DNA from 4 places in the Colwellia sp. MB3u-8 genome. Region 1 is predicted to be linked to each of the others. Evidence: predicted binding sites of a transcription regulator. Region 1 holds the regulator's gene; each other region holds the start of a gene.
The links. The regulator LexA, encoded in region 1, represses DNA repair genes until DNA is damaged. The targets are predictions, from matches to a motif close to TACTGTATNNNNATACAGTA.

Region 1 (4,223 bases):
TAGGTAATGGCAAGCATGTTACTGGGCTAAACTACCTTAATCGTGCAACAGATAGGCAAGAGAGTATCGAACTTGCCGGTATTTTCGTACAAATTGGTTTAGTGCCAAATTCAAAGTTTTTGCAAGGAAGTGTTGATTTAACCGAGCGAGGCGAGGTGATCATTAACCACAAAGGTGAAACCAATATCGCGGGTGTTTATGCGGCGGGCGATGTAACAAACACGCCATTTAAACAAATTATTATCGCTATGGGCAGTGGTGCAACAGCAGCATTAGGTGCATTCGATTATTTAATTAGAACACCGAACCCGCTTGAAAACACTGAAAGCGTTAGCGAAGCTGCAGCCTAATGGCGGATTAATTCGTCGCTTTAATTAGTACTGAAACGCTAGTGCAATAAGTACTCAAAAAATAAACGCTATCGTTGGCAACGATAGCGTTTTTGGTCGAAGCTAATAAGCGTGTTGTGAAATATAGCTAATTTATTCATCAAATAACCCCGTCATTGCTTGGCGCACTTCATTAACCACCGCTCTAACACTTTCCATACGCGCGTAACCAGCACGACAAAGTAAAGATATTTCACGCACCGGCTGCGGGCTTTCAAAAGGAATGTAATGAATATGCTTTTGTGGAGCATAATTAATTGTCGCCAACTGTGGTAGCAGCGTAATACCCATATTGCTGGCCACCATATAACGTAAGGTTTCAAGACTGGTGGCTCGAAAACTATGATCTTCCTCCGCACCAGCGCTAAAGCAATAGCCCATGGCTTGATCTCTCAAACAATGGCCATCTTCTAAAGTGAGAATTTTTTGATTATGTAAATCATCAAATGTTACTTTAGTTTTATTAGCCAGTGGATGTGAAGGTGACGTTGCCATCACCAAGGGCTCAGTGAATAAATCGTAACGTTCAAAACGCGCCATTTCTGGCAACCAAGGCAAAATTAAAATATCGAGTTTACCTGTTTCCAATTGTTGCAGTAAATCTTGCGTTCTATTTTCATGTAAATAGAAGTTTATTTTCGCTAGATTGCTGTTTAGTGCCGGCATAATATGCGGCAATATATATGGCGCTAACGTCGGTATTAAGCCTATATGTAAATCACCTGACAGGGGATCAAGTAGCGCTTTTGCCGCTTCTTCAAAGTTATTCGCGGCGTTAAGTACTTGCCGAGCTTGTTGTACTAACTTTTCTCCTGCGGGTGTTAGCATAACATTGCGCGGTTGGCGTTCAATTAAGGTTAGCTTAAGGCGTTGTTCTAGTTTTTGAATTTGACCACTTAGCGTTGGTTGACTAACAAAGCAAGCCTCAGCGGCATGGCCAAAATGCTTATATTCGGCAATGGCCGTTAGATATTCTAAATCACGAATTTTTATCATAGTTTACATCTATTGATATGAGGTGGTTGATAGCTAGATTGATGTTAACTTAAGGTACTGAGTTTAGCTAGAATACTGACAAGCCAAGCCTGCAATGAAAGCGCTAATACCCAGACTAAACCATGCTTGCAAAGGCTATAAACTTGCCAACAGCTTGGTTAACTGAGGCGCTTATTGCATCACTGGGTATTTAAGCCATTGTGTAAAATGACTTACGGTACTTTGAGGTCTTAAAGTCTTAAGGAGTTGAGGGAGATTGAAGCATTATAGCTTTGATCGCTCATAAGCCGGAATGTTAATAAAATTTTCATCACCTTTAGCAACAGCTTCTTTTAAGCTCGCTTTTCTATTTTGGCGAGATTCAATACTTTCACCAAATACCTGAAAGTGAGCTCGCGCGATAACGTCGACAGCCTCTGCATGAGATATAACGCCTAACGCTTTACCCGCATGGATAAAACCTTCAGCCCTGAATTTTTGCTTATCATCTTTTTTATGATTTTTTGCGAGGCTAAAAACTTTCAGCAACTGTGCTTGGCAACAATCTAAATATTCGTCTTTATTCATTATTTTCCATTCACCTTCTACGTTTTATTAACCTATATACCTGCTGTTTGAGCAAGGTTAATAGTTTTATTCATGGCTATTTTAATGACCTTAATCAGCAGTGCTTTTTGATTCATCAACAATGAAATTGACCGTGATGCACACCTAACTGATTTTAATCGTGAAAGCCGCTTACAACAACATGGATTGAGCACTTAATGTTTTTAGAAACACCACCATTGCAACTAAAACCCAAACTAGCAAAGGCGGATGATTATTTTCTTGCGTTTAATTACAGCCTGTATACAATAACAGTAATACTGTGTAAAAATACAGGCTCGCTCTTAAGTAGCTTAAGGAACAACTATGCGCCCTTTAACCCCCAGACAACAGCAGATTTTTGATCTGATCCGAGAAAAAATTTCCGACACAGGTATGCCGCCAACGCGTGCTGAAATTGCTGCTTTTTTTGGTTTTAAGTCGGCCAATGCAGCAGAAGAACATTTAAAAGCGCTAGCGAAGAAAGGTTATATTGAAATGCTACCTGGCACATCGCGTGGTATTCGTCTTACACAAGAGTTTATCGCTGAAGATGGTTTGCCACTTATTGGTCGTGTAGCGGCCGGTGAGCCTATTTTGGCGCAAGAACATGTTGAGCAGCATTACAAAGTTGATGGCAATTTATTTCATCCTCCGGCTGATTATTTATTGCGTGTTAATGGCGAGAGCATGAAAGATATCGGCATTATGGATGGCGACTTGTTGGCTGTTCATCAAACAACCGACGTGCAAAATGGTCAAGTGATTGTTGCTCGTGTGGAAGACGATGTTACCGTTAAGCGTTTTAAACGTGAGGGCAATGTGGTTTATTTACATGCTGAAAATGAAGATTTTGCACCGATTAAGGTCGATTTAAAGTTTCAGCAATTTAATATCGAAGGTCTAGCCGTTGGTGTTATTCGCGCGGCTGATTGGATGTAGTTCAGCTTGCACTTACTTCATAAATGCTAATATTTACCTAAACTAGATTTTTCTACATTATATTTCGCAGATTTAACTATCACTAGGTTTAATCTAGGGGGTTAAAATCTGCGTATTTCTTATGCTTGATAACCATTTCTGTGCCTAATATGTACCTCAATTTTTTTGGTTAGAACAATCCTCCTGTTCGGCAATAAATACCGCTAATAGCTTGCTTTTTATACAGCAAGTTTCTGTGTTGATTATTTATTATTCAGCATGAAAATTATGCCTTGAACAAAATATGAACATTGCAGCCATCCTTTTAAAAATCTACTTGTCGTCCAGTTTAGGGCATTTACTCTATTGTATTTATTGGTTTTTATTTATCATGCTTTTGAAATTAAAAATTGACCCCTATCAAGTTTTAAGTAATTCTAGTCTGGAAAACGTACAAAAAAACAATAGGGCGCAATTGGCAACTGTTGATTAATGCGTCACTTAAATAATAATAAATGTATGCGCTAAATAGCCGGTTTTCATAATGAAAATATGTTATTTGGCCTAAATTAAAGGTGAAGGAGATGTCGTGTGAAAAGACGTAACCTAGGTTTGTTGTTGCTAGGGGGCTTGTTCTCTAGTTCAGTGTGGGCAGAGATGTCGCTGAACTTAACTAAAGGTGTTACTGAGGTGAGCAGAGACGTATATGATTTACATATGCTAGTGCTCTATATCTGTACTGCTATTGGTGTTGTGGTCTTTGGTGCTATGTTTTGGTCTATGGTGTTTCACCGTAAATCAAAAGGCTTTAAACCAGCAACCTTTCATGAAAGCACAAAAGTTGAAATTCTTTGGACAGCGATTCCTGTTGTTATTCTAATTGCTATGGCTTTTCCAGCCACTATTACGCTGATCGATATGGAAAATAACGATGATGCGGATTTAACCATTCAAGTAACGGGTTCTCAGTGGAAATGGCATTATAAATACTTTGATCAAGACCTTGAATTTTATTCAGTGCTTTCTACTCCGCGTGAACAATACGAAAACCAAGATGGTACCTCAGCAGAAAAAGGTGAACATTACCTGTTAGAAGTTGATCGTCCTTTGGTTATTCCAATCAATAAAAAAGTGCGTTTTGTTATTACTTCTGATGATGTTATCCATGCTTGGTGGGTACCGGCATTTGCGGTAAAACAAGATGCTAACCCAGGCTTTATTAATGAAGCTTGGACCAAGGTCGATGAACCCGGTGTTTATCGTGGCCAATGTGCTGAGTTGTGTGGCAAAGACCACGGCTTTATGCCGATAGTGGTTGAAGTTAAGTCTGAA
Region 2 (4,223 bases), on a different contig from region 1:
TGATCGGCAACCGTTGATTTAGCGGTAGCTAAGGCGAGTTCAAGCTCGTTTATTTTTTCTTGCTCAGCACTGATATTTTCGACTGCGGCGTCAAGTTCAACTTCAACTTGCTCTTCTGCATCCTCAATAATTTCAGTGGCTAATTTGTCTGCTAAAATATCTTCAGCACTTTTATTCTCTGTTGACTCGTTGGCCATGAAAAACTCCAAAGTAGGTCTTAAATTTCAAAATAGGTAATATAATAATGCTAATTATGGGGGTTTGTTTTTATGATTCAAGCACAAAAGTAAATCATTTAAAAAAAAGTCAACTTTACAAGCGAGCGAAATAGCGCGAAACTGCTGATAGTCCTTAATTATATTACATATTTATAAGCACCGTATGAGTAATTTATACCGCACTATTGGCTTAATTGGTAAACCTAACCATGAAGGTGCCAGTTCAACCATAGCAGCTTTACATCAGTATTTATCGCAGCAAGGCTATCAAGTGCTGGTAGAAAACTCTGTGGCCCAAACCGTTAATATTGAAAATGTTGTCATGGCGTCACTTACCCGTATTGGCGAGCAGGCCGATCTGGCTATTGTGATTGGTGGTGACGGCTATATGTTAGGCGCGGCGAGAGTTTTAGCTTGTTACAATGTCGGTGTTATTGGGGTTAACCGTGGCAATTTAGGTTTTCTTACCGATTTATCTCCTGATGATTTAATTACCCCGCTTGAAGCCATTTTAAAAGGTGAATCTCGCGCTGAACAACGCTTTATTATCGAAGCTGAAGTTTATCGCCACGGCAAACTTAAAAGCTCAAACAGTGCGGTGAACGAAGCGGTACTGCATGCAGGTAAAGTCGCTAGCATGATCGAATTTGAAGTTTATATCGATGGCAGCTTTATGTTTAGTCAACGCTCTGATGGTTTAATTGTTTCAACGCCTACCGGCTCAACCGCGTATTCTATGTCAGCGGGTGGCCCAATATTAACCCCCAATTTAAATGCCCTTTCCTTGGTGCCTATGTTTCCGCATACGTTAACTAGTCGACCTATTGTGGTTGACGGTAACAGCGAGATCAAACTAAAACTGGCTAATGAAAACTATGAAAACTTGCAGGTTAGCTGCGATGGCCATGTGATTTTAGCGGTTATGCCCGGTGATGAAGTGATTATTAAAAAAAGTGAATTTACCCTACGCCTAATACACCCACTTGATCATAACTACTTTAATGTACTAAGAAATAAATTAGGTTGGGGTCACAAACTCTACTGATATTACTTAAACCTGCGATGGGTAGAATGTCGAAATATAAATAAAGTTGCAAACAGAGCTTGAATAAAAACCAGATACTGTATAAATTAACAGTATCTGGTTTTTTTGGTTACCATACCCATTGGTATTAACACTTTATCCAATATAACGTTGTGATAAAGACAGTGAGGCGACTATGTTATTGCAGCTCAACATTCAAAATTTTGCCATTGTGCGTTCACTCGACATTGATTGGCAACAAGGCATGACTACCATTACCGGCGAAACCGGTGCAGGTAAGTCTATTGCGATTGACGCCTTAGGGCTTTGCTTAGGTGATAGGGCGGTAACCAACGTCGTTAGACCTAATTGCGCGAAAGCCGAGTTAGCCGCCACTTTTGATACTAGTAATAACAAAAGAGCAAAAAAATGGCTAAAAAACAATGATATGTTGCTCGAAAATGAATGTATTCTGCGGCGGGTTATTTCTGCTGAAGGCCGCTCAAAAGCCTATATTAATGGTAGCCAAGTGCCTTTAACGCAACTAAAAGAAATTGGACAACTACTGATCAACATCCACAGTCAGCATAACCATCAACTACTGGTTAAACCCGCTGAACAACGCAATATTCTTGACGCTTATGCCAGCCACCAGCACTTGTTAGATGAAGTTAAATATTATTACCATCAATGGCGTGAACTTAGCCAAGAAGCCCAACTGTTGCAAGAAAGCAAACTACAACGTGAAGCCAAACAGCAATTATTACAGTATCAAGTAAACGAATTAGATGAGTTTTCATTACAACTTGATGAATTTGAAAGCTTGGAAATTGACTATAACCGCCAAAGTAATGGTCAGCACATCCTCAATGAAACCTTAATTGCTGTACAAGAATTATCTGAAGATGAACAATTTAACGTTGTTGATGGCCTACGGCACAGTACCGAGCAAATTACCGCTTTAGGTAACTATGACCCGACATTAAAAGCCATAGCAGAACAGCTTAACGAAGCCTTAATTCAAGTTGAAGACGCTAGCCAAGAAATTAAGCATTATTACGAAAGTTTAGAGCTTGACCCACAAGCTTATACTTTAATAGAAGAGCGTTATTCAACCGCTGTGCTGCTAGCTAAAAAACATCAAGTATCGGCCAGCTCATTAGCCAATTTTCATCAACAGCTATTACAAGAGCTACAATTATTTAGCTCTGATGAAACACGTTTAAACCAAATTAACGATGATATAGAGGCCGCAAAACAAAAATATCAACAGGCTGCACTGATTTTGTCTGATTCAAGAAAAAAAGCCGCCACTAAGTTAAGTAAAATGATCACCAAAAGCATGGCCGATCTCAACATGCCGTATGGCAAGTTTTTCATCGATATTTGCCAAGATAAAAGCGAAAACTTATCGGTTAACGGCAATGACAGCGTGAGTTATCTTGCGAGTTTAAACCCAGGGCAAGCGTTAGAAGCGATGAATAAAGTTGCCTCAGGCGGCGAACTTTCTCGTATCAGCTTAGCGATGCAAGTTATTCTGGCGGATAAAATTATTACCCCTACCTTAATATTTGATGAAGTGGATGTGGGTATCAGTGGCCCAACCGCCGCTATGGTAGGTAGCAAGTTGAAACAATTAGCAAAAAATACTCAGGTTATTTGTGTAACTCACTTACCGCAAGTGGCCAGTAAAGGTCATCAACAATTATTTGTCGCTAAATTAACCGATGGTGAACATACAGAAACCACAGTAACTGAACTTTCTAGCAATGGCCGCGTCCAAGAAATTGCTCGCTTACTGGCTGGTGATAAAATTACCGAAAATAGCCTAGCTAACGCGCAAGAATTACTGGCCGGATAAAGCAAAGATCAGCAAGCGGGTAAAATAAACTAAAAATTATTTTGTATCTGTTAGCCTGCTTCGCTATTATCCCCATTCAAACTATAAAGGATAATTATAATTAACATGTTTTTTCGAGTATTAGCTATTGTAATCGCCTTGTCTGTTTCTGCCTGTTCTAGCTGGGTTTATCGTATAGATATTCCACAAGGAAACTATTTAGAGCAAAAAGATATCGACAAACTTCAAATTGGTATGACAAAAGAACAAGTTAAGTTTGTATTAGGTAGCCCTGTTGTTCAAGGCGCGTTTAATAAAGATATTTGGCATTATGTTTATCGTTTCAAATCAGGTCGAAGCGACGAATTTAACGCAAAAAAACAATTTACCATTACCTTTGATAATAACAAGGTTGTTAATGCTGAAGGTGATTTTGAATTACCGGAAAGCTATAACGTACCTATGGTTAACTAGCGGGTTAACTAGGTTAGTTGTTTTTTGAACATCATCACTCTTTCACATTGGCGTCCAACAATGTACTGATGCAGTGCAGCCATTAATGACTTTAATGGCTAGGAACTTCCATGTGATCTTGATATAAGGTTCATCCTGAAGATAAAGCATGTCTATTGTAGGACATGCTTTTTTATGGCTAAATTTTTAATAAATCACCTAAATTACCTAGCTAAGTCAGATATCCTAGGTCATATATCAAAAGAGTAAATTAACTCTCGCCAGTATTACCTCGGTATGACTAAACCCGACCGCCAGTAATTTTATTAGCCCGGCCTTCTTCTTTGGCTTTTTCTGCTCTGCGTTTACGCACTTCTTTCGGGTCAGCAAGCAGTGGACGGTAAATTTCAATACGATCTAAGTCTTTCACCGTATCGGTTAACTTAGCTAAGCGATTCCAAATACCCACCTTATTAACGGCTAAATCTATTTCAGGAAACTCTTCAACTATGCCAGAAGCTAAAATGGCTTGCTCTAACGTAGTGTTAGGCTCAACGGTACAGCTAATAATCTCTTGTCGTGTTGGTGTGCCGTAAACCACCTCAATCGCGAGTGGGGCTTGCTCACTAATTTCTTCACTCATAACCTATTCGCTCATGTTAATGTAAACTCTATTAATACACAGCTT
Region 3 (4,223 bases), on a different contig from region 1:
ATTGTACTTAATACTATGATGGAGGTAACGCGTGCGGGTGGTGGAATCGGTATTCCAGGGCTTTATGTCACTGGCGATCCTGGTGCATCTACCGAAGCGGCTAAAACAGGCCAACTTAGTATGAACTTTGGCCTTGGTTGGGCTAAATCGCACTATTTTGTCACAGGGCAATGTCCAGTAATGAAATATCATCGCAATTTAATGCAAGCCATTTTATGGGATAAAGTGCAAATTGCCAAAGCTGTTAATGTACAAGTAATTTCACTCGATGGTGCACCTGAAGGTTACAGTGCCTTTGATCAAGGTGCCGCGCAAAAGTTTGTGATCGACCCTCATTCAATGGTGGTTTAATATAGAAAAGTCTAGCTTCATTACAGCAAACGGCGTATTAAATGCGCCGTTTGAGTAATTATTCAGCCTCTATGAATAAGGACGCTTTAATTTAGATGACTATGCACTTGACTCAGGACTATTTTACAGGGCATAGCATTATTTGGTAGCGTTACACGGGCGGTTGCGGTATAAAGTTTACAGTCAATTTTTATTTACTTGATAAATTTATATAGCGGTTTCGGACACAAAGCGAGATAGGATTTAATCTTAATTTGGACTGCTCCATTAAAGTTTTTAGATATCAGCCAAACCAGAAAACCTAACCGCAGCTCGTCACCTAACAGCTGATGTCTAAAAGGATCACAATGAGGAAACCGCCAAAATTAATCCGTAAATTGACAAATAAAAAGATAATAAAAGCAAGGTCGAGCAATTATTTGAAAGCCCTATCTACAAAATAGTGTTATTGCTACTTAGGCATTTATCTCTCAACTTCAACGCAATTTCGTCCTGAGTCTTTCGCTCGATACCATGCATTATCTGCCCGCTGAGTTAACAACGACACGGTCGTGTCAATGTCACTGAGTTGGGCAACATCTAAGCTGATAGTAACCATCGATTATCTTCAAAGTTTTATATTTATTGCTGCAATACAGTCACATAAACGTTGTGCAATATCTCTACTGCACTGTCTAGTGTAGAATCAGGTAAAACCACCATGAACTCTTCAGCGCCAGTGCGACCGACACCATCGTTTTTTCGCAGGGTAAGTTGTGCTCGGTTGATATTTTTTGTAGCAGACGATCACCAATCTCATGGCCCCAAGTATCATTAATACGTTTGAAGTAATCAAGGTCAAATAATAATAAACTCATAGGAGTGTGTGAGGAAAGTTCTTTTGTTATTATTATCATTGAACTGCATCATTGAACTGCCGTAACTAAAATTGATGAAAGTATTAAGGGCATAGATTATGCGTAAGACAGGTGATCAATTTTTCTATTTTTGATAAAATTCATCAGTTAAACTAATCATATAAAACCACTGTGTAAAGATTGATAACTGTAATAGTAACTTTTCAAATGAAAAATTTATAAAGTTACTTTTGTTAATAAACTCTTTATTTTTCAACGGTTAATATCTATAGGTTATTTTGTTTTTATATATAAATAAAATAATCTAATAAAAACCTTGATACTGTACGACTATACAGTATACTTTGTTTCATCAAAACAAATTAAGCACCTAAACCTCTCGTGGAGTAATAAATGGACGATAACAAAGAAAAAGCATTATCAGCTGCCTTAAGCCAAATCGAACGTCAATTTGGTAAAGGTTCTATCATGAAGTTAGGTGACAATAACACCATGGACGTTGAAACAATCTCTACCGGTTCATTAGGATTAGATATTGCTTTAGGTGCTGGCGGCTTACCTCTAGGTCGTGTTGTTGAAATTTATGGTCCAGAGTCAAGTGGTAAAACAACCCTGACACTTGAAGTTATTGCTGAAGCACAACGTAATGGTAAAATTTGTGCATTTGTTGATGCTGAGCATGCACTTGACCCTGTCTATGCGGCAAAATTGGGCGTAGATATTAACGAATTGTTGGTTTCTCAACCGGATACGGGTGAGCAAGCGCTTGAAATTTGTGACATGTTAACTCGCTCAGGTGCTATTGACGTTATTGTTGTCGACTCGGTGGCTGCGTTAACACCAAAAGCTGAAATTGAAGGCGATATGGGTGATTCACACATGGGCTTACAAGCTCGTATGTTATCACAAGCCATGCGTAAATTAACCGGTAATTTGAAAAAATCAAATACCATGATTATCTTTATCAACCAAATTCGAATGAAAATTGGTGTAATGTTTGGCTCTCCAGAAACCACAACAGGTGGTAACGCCTTAAAATTTTATGCTTCTATACGTTTAGATATACGCCGTATTGGCGCGGTTAAAAATGGTGACGAAATTATTGGTAATGAAACACGTGTTAAAGTGGTTAAAAATAAAATAGCACCACCTTTTAAGCAAGCTGAGTTTCAAATTCTATATGGTGAAGGTATTAATAGTTTAGGTGAGTTAGTTGACCTTGGCGTTAAAAATGAAATGGTTGAAAAAGCCGGCGCTTGGTATAGTTATAAAGGCGACAAAATTGGTCAAGGTAAAGCAAACGCAGCTAAGTACTTGAAAGATAATCCTAAAATAGCAAAAGAAATTGATACACGTTTACGTGAAGCACTATTATCGAAAAATAAACTGCCTGAAGCGGCTGAAACAGATAAACCAGTTAAAGCAGCCAAAACAACTAAAGCCACTGAAGAAGTCGTTAAATAATTATTAGCGAGTTTTACTTTTAATGAAAAAGCCACTGTAAAGTGGCTTTTTTAATATCAAAAACTTTATATAATCAGAACATTGCCAATCTTCGCCATCTTGTTAGTTGCTTCAGCATTGCTCTAACGACATGTTTCATCTCAGTATATGACTGCATAGCATATTCACCCTCCATGTCAGTCGATGTTAAAAGCTAGGATTTTGACCGATACACAGAGTAAATAGATACAAATTCGATGTTTTTTAACTTTACCCAACTTGTTATAATAAATTAAAGACCCGTGACCAGCTCCCAATAACTTTAAGGTTTACCATTGCTTAATAATCACTCTCATTACTCCCTGATTGAACATTACTTAAATCATAGCGAAAAACTTGACTGGGTAATTGCCACTATAGTAAATAAAGCGGGCTCAAGTTATCGCTCGCCGGGTGCTATCATGCTGGTTAATAGCTTGGGACAATCGCTTGGTTTAGTCAGTGGCGGCTGTTTAGAAGCCAATATTGTTTTACATGCGAAAAAAGTATTTGATAGCAAGCAAGCCCATTACGTTGTATACGATATGCTAGAAGAAGATGGCTATGCAGCAGAGCTAGGCGTAGGCTGCAAAGGTAAAATAGGCGTATTATTGCAATATGTCACAGCTGCACATCAAGTCTTATTTACCAAGCTTTTTAAGCGCATGCAAGAGGGGCAAGCAAGCTATTTACAACAAATATTTTTAACTGATGAATCAACACCGCAGGCGTTAAATAACATCAGTTTGTTTGATAATGTTGGCCAGTTATTAGTAACAACAGCTCAGGGGCAAGAAAACGTTAAGCAAGATGCTCTAAGGCAAATGATAAAACAGGCAACAGCGCACAGCAATATCACCATTGGCCAAGATCAAGTGTCGATAACCAAAATATCTGCACCGACTAATTTATGGATTTTTGGTGGAGGCTCAGATGCTATTCCTTTAGTGTCAATGGCGGCGCAGATGGGCTGGCGGGTAACGCTTGTTGATCATCGCTCTAGCTATGCCCGCAGCAGCAGTTTTAAGCAGGCCTCAGAAATTTTTAGAATTCATCCCAACGACTTTTCTCAAATAGCACAATTTCGCCAACTTGATGCCGCCGTGTTGATGACGCACAATTTGAATTTGGACGCTGCTTGGTTAAGTTTGCTGCATGAAAATAATATTGCAAAATATATTGGTTTATTAGGCCCAACTGAACGAAGAGGTAATGTTGAAACACTCGCTAATATTGAAGACAGAGCTTGGTTAATGCGTCATGTTAATGGCCCTGTTGGCCTTGATATTGGTGGTGAATTGCCCGAGTCGATTGCCTTGTCTATTTTAGCGCAATGTCACAGTATCTTGCATCATCGCAGCGGTTTAGCCTTGTCAGGTAAATTTATTAATACCTAAGCTCATTTCATATCGGCTTTATATCAAGGCGTAATGGTTAATTTATTCAGGCTAGGTTACTGCTTGGCAATATCCCTGTCGCATGGCATAAGGCAAATATGTATTTATCTCAACCATCGGATGAAAAATTAACTGA
Region 4 (4,223 bases), on a different contig from region 1:
TTACTTTGGTGGTAAGCAACCATGGCTAGTTTTTCTTGCTCATTGCGGCGAATACGCTCAGCTAAGGCAAATGCCATAAAGGTGACTTCAATCATGATGGCAAATAGGAGTGCATTACCGGTCAAAAAGCTATATTCAAGTTGATTAAACAGCACCATAGGTTGAATAATAGCGCCAATTAATAAGGGCAACCAGGACAAGAAGTAAAAACGTGCCCATAAAAAATCTCGTTTTAGGCGGTTAAGAATTAAAAAGAGTACGACAATATAAAATAGTGGTTGCAGAGAGAAAAAAAGTTTAGTTTGTGTTAATTCGTCGAGCGAAAGAGAATATAGCCCTAATGAACTAATAACAATACTAAATACAAGTGAATATTTGTAAGCCCAATGTTTTAAACGGTCATAACGTAAAAAATAAAGCGTAAATAACAGTAAAAAAATAATCAGTAAAAAATGTGTAAAAATAATATATTTATTGAGTAACTGCATTACCCAGTCGGAGAAAAGAAAATATCCATAACCTGTTAATGAGGACAGCACTGCAAAAGCAGATAATAAGTAACCAATATACAATAAATAAACTTTATTTTTGTCAGCAAAAAATAATACTAAGTTATATATTGCCATGATGAGTAATATGCCGATAAATGCGCCATATATTAATTGAGATAGCATTACTCTTTGTTCGAAGTCTTGCGGGGTAAATAACAGCAGAGGAATATTAGGAGGACCAGAATTTTTCACTTTTATCAGGAATTCACTATGGCCGAATTGATTCAGCTTTAGTCTTGCATAAGGGTAAACATTTTGGCTTAACTCTTTTGAATTGGCGCGTTTATGGTAAATTTTTTCTGGCGCAGTAAAGGCATTTAGTTGATAAACGATAAAAGTATCAAGCATACTATGTTCGGCCATCAATATTAGTTGCTTGTTGCCACTACCTTGAATAAAGCTTTTTTGCGCGCTAGTAGTTATCGATTTTTTATCAATAGGATAATGCAGAGATAGTTTTATCCAATAACTTTGCTGTGCTAATGCATAAGGAATACTATTTAATTTACTAGCGATAAAGTCAGTATTACTTAAGATATTTTTAAGGTCAACATTGTTGTTTTTATCAATGTAATAGCTACTATTAATAGTAAAGTCACTATTTAATTCGTTGATATTTTTTTGGTCAATATTATGAATAAGGCCAGCAAAGCTGACGACAATAGTAAGTAAAATGATAGCAATTAAAGCGGTGGAAATTCTTTTGCTGAATTCGGAAAATATCAAGAAATACATACTCATCTAAGTGAATGATAATTCGGAATGTGCCCTTTCGGTTAACTTTTCAAGACTCACCACATTTTTGTTACGGCAAACATTATTTCGCTCAACAGCTTGTAGTCTTATGCTTGTTAGATATTTTTACTCGCTTATATTACCTTGCTATACAGAATGATTGCACGTCAAAGGTGCCACATTGTACAAATAACCCAAAAGTACAAATAACTTTATAATCAGTAAAATAACAAACAAAATAATCGACAGTTCAATAGTCGCTAAAAAATTTAATATTTCTATTATCAATAATGTAACAGAAATATTACTATTAAGTCACTATTTTAGTATTAATGAAATTATTTTTTAATTAAATTCAACGACTAGGGCGTAAAATAAGCTTGTCAGAGATAAAGCTTTGGCTGGTCTATTTTATAAATCAAATTAAACGTAAGCAAATAATCAGCGGTAAGTGGAATTAACATGATAAATAGGGATTTGACTAAGCGTGTTGTTATCAACAAAGAAAGACAAGTTTAGCAAGCAAGCCCTTTATCTGGCGTGTAATGCAAGCCATTAGCGCGTAAAAAGCATAAAATTGGCCATGCAAGCTGTGTAGTTGAATATAAAGCTGGGGGGCAAATTTTTCTCGAAATAATTAGCCTTTAGGCGAGGATAACTTTGTTCTTTTAGGGACTTTTTCTGATTAACATACATATACGCCAACCCATAGAGCGAAAAAAAGTGACTTAGTGTCTTTGTAGGTACTCAATATTCTCTGCTTTTAAATACCCAAGCTCTTTAACATTAGCCCATTAATAATCGCTATGGTCAAGGCATGTTAAAGCTAGGTGCTGAAGGGCAAACGGAAAAATAGTCAATGAAGTGTTACTTTTTAAGCTTGCAGTTAACCGTTAACTGGCGAGATATAGCTAAAATTCGTTGCTAAGATAGCCTGTAATTCATGAGGAATAAAAAACATGTGCGGTCGGTTCAATATGACCTTTGATAAAGGTGTTAAAAAACTTTATACCAGCTTAAAAATTAACAAGGTAATCGATAACCCTATTGATAGTCGTTGTGTAAAAGCGACAGATACCATTTCCATTGTCAGAAATGTAGGTGAACAACGGCGTGTGGAAAACGCTACTTGGTGGTTACTGTTAGACCAAAGGGTAAATGGTTTTAAACCGTCTCAATTTACTTCATTTAATACACGATATGATAAGTTAAATACCCCAAGAAGTGCAGGTTATCAAGCGTACCGTAGTTCACGATGTGTTATTGTGGTTAAAGGTTTTGGTGAAACTGAATTTTTGAATAAAAAACCTATACATTATTACGATATGGCAGCAGAGTCAGGTGGCTTAATACTTGGGGGTTTGTGCCGTGAATGGAAGCACCAAACAACAGGTGAAATAAAACTTAGCTGCTCGGTTATCACCTTGCCTCCACACCCAAAGCTGATGAAAATTCACAGCAAAGCAATGCCGCTAATCCTACCGCAAGAATCACTATTAGTAGATAGGTGGCTAAATACTCAATTTAATGAGGTTGAGCAATTTGAACACTTGCTACAACCCCATATTCCACAAAATCTTATTGCTCACCAGATTGATAAACCTATGACTTATAAAACCATCTCCGAGTCACAGCTTATTAACCATGATTGATTCTATATGCTGGCCTTAACGCTCAATTAAATACTGTTTTTTTTAGAGCCAGTGGTCATCCTTGGGCAAAAAAACATCTTATTTTAACAAGTATTAACACGTGTTTTGATAGAAAATATGACACTTCAGCAGATGCAGATAAGGAACGAACATTACCCATTGTTGACTTGATAAGCTAATGCAAACTTAGCACAAAAAGTAGATGTTCAAACATTAACAGACTAGAATTATTGGCTTGGGTAACAAAGTAGAGCTGATCTATCATAGTTGGTCTTAGTCATGATGTGAAATACGAACTTAGCGTTAAACTTACTTAAAGTTTAATGAGTGGTTTTCTAAGGCCTAATATGGCCCTTAACGAATTAGAAATAAATAAAAAATTTCCGTTAAGTTTTAGAATAACAAAACTTTAAGATTTCATAGGCTTCTCGGGTTTTGATAAAGTCATCTTTGCTGCCGCCTTTATCAGGGTGATTAATGAAAACTTTTTTTTGGTAAGCATGACGTATCTTAGACCAATCCACACCTTGATTTAGTCCTAACGTCGTCAGAGCATCGCCAACCTTATCTACCGCCTGATATCTTTGCCAAAAACTAGCAAAAAGTGATTCAACCTCTTCAACAGTGATATTATTCAAATTAGACCAGTTTAAATAGTAGTGGGCCAGATCATTATCGCGCGTGGTCAGGGAATTTTTAACGCCATCGCAATGTGGCATCAGACAGATTTCTAAAGGAAAAATTGTCAGTGAAAAACCCTCTGTTTGAATATCATGTTGAATTTGATAAAGCGCATTCATAACAAAAAAATTCTTTTGGAAAATGGCTATCTGAGGAGCGACATCCGTTAGAATAAGCGCAAGAAAGTCTTGTTCACAAAGCTTCACCAAATCAAGCAGCGAGCAGGAACTTTTCTGCTCTCTTAAATATCTCAGTATCGAAATAATTAAAGGATTGGTCATAGGTTTCAGTTCCCCTTTTATTTATTGCACACAAATGACTGTCAGCTGGTACAGTAGAAGTTAGCGTTTACCGGTTAGAGTCAAGAGTATCTTGCTCGCTCTTAAGCAAACCATAGCAATAATGAGGATGTCAGGTCAAAATAGTACTAACTATTAAGCGTTTCAGCTCAGCCAAAATATCCACTGTTAGCGAATAGAAGACCATTTTATGAAGATATAAAACAGCGCTTAATAGACTTTTTAGAGACGAAAGCTGAACATTACAGAATATAGACATGAAAGATCAATCAATAGATACCCATTCATTAGCCAGAAATTATTTG

Region 2: the regulator LexA is predicted to act here: its motif matches at 1,339-1,358, upstream of recN (DNA repair protein RecN).
Region 3: the regulator LexA is predicted to act here: its motif matches at 1,529-1,548, upstream of recA (recombinase RecA).
Region 4: the regulator LexA is predicted to act here: its motif matches at 2,155-2,174, upstream of H4J54_RS16215 (SOS response-associated peptidase family protein).

Annotation. Positions count from the first base shown of each region.
Region 1 is NZ_JACGVA010000068.1:83,382-87,604, forward strand. It holds gene ahpF (alkyl hydroperoxide reductase subunit F) at 1-350, shown strand, start outside; gene oxyR (DNA-binding transcriptional regulator OxyR) at 483-1,385, opposite strand; gene H4J54_RS12860 (hypothetical protein) at 1,650-1,952, opposite strand; gene lexA (transcriptional repressor LexA) at 2,298-2,912, shown strand; gene coxB (cytochrome c oxidase subunit II) at 3,549-4,223, shown strand, end outside.
Region 2 is NZ_JACGVA010000060.1:778-5,000, forward strand. It holds gene grpE (nucleotide exchange factor GrpE) at 1-197, opposite strand, end outside; gene nadK (NAD(+) kinase) at 382-1,263, shown strand; gene recN (DNA repair protein RecN) at 1,439-3,103, shown strand; gene H4J54_RS08515 (outer membrane protein assembly factor BamE) at 3,209-3,556, shown strand; gene H4J54_RS08520 (RnfH family protein) at 3,837-4,178, opposite strand.
Region 3 is NZ_JACGVA010000066.1:127,520-131,742, forward strand. It holds gene fdhA (formaldehyde dehydrogenase, glutathione-independent) at 1-351, shown strand, start outside; gene H4J54_RS19480 (hypothetical protein) at 815-949, opposite strand; gene H4J54_RS11770 (diguanylate cyclase domain-containing protein) at 1,026-1,247, opposite strand; gene recA (recombinase RecA) at 1,602-2,672, shown strand; gene H4J54_RS11780 (XdhC family protein) at 2,987-4,087, shown strand; gene H4J54_RS11785 (GNAT family N-acetyltransferase) at 4,186-4,223, shown strand, end outside.
Region 4 is NZ_JACGVA010000072.1:54,931-59,153, forward strand. It holds gene H4J54_RS16210 (EAL domain-containing protein) at 1-1,277, opposite strand, end outside; gene H4J54_RS16215 (SOS response-associated peptidase family protein) at 2,246-2,938, shown strand; gene H4J54_RS16220 (DNA-J related domain-containing protein) at 3,325-3,900, opposite strand.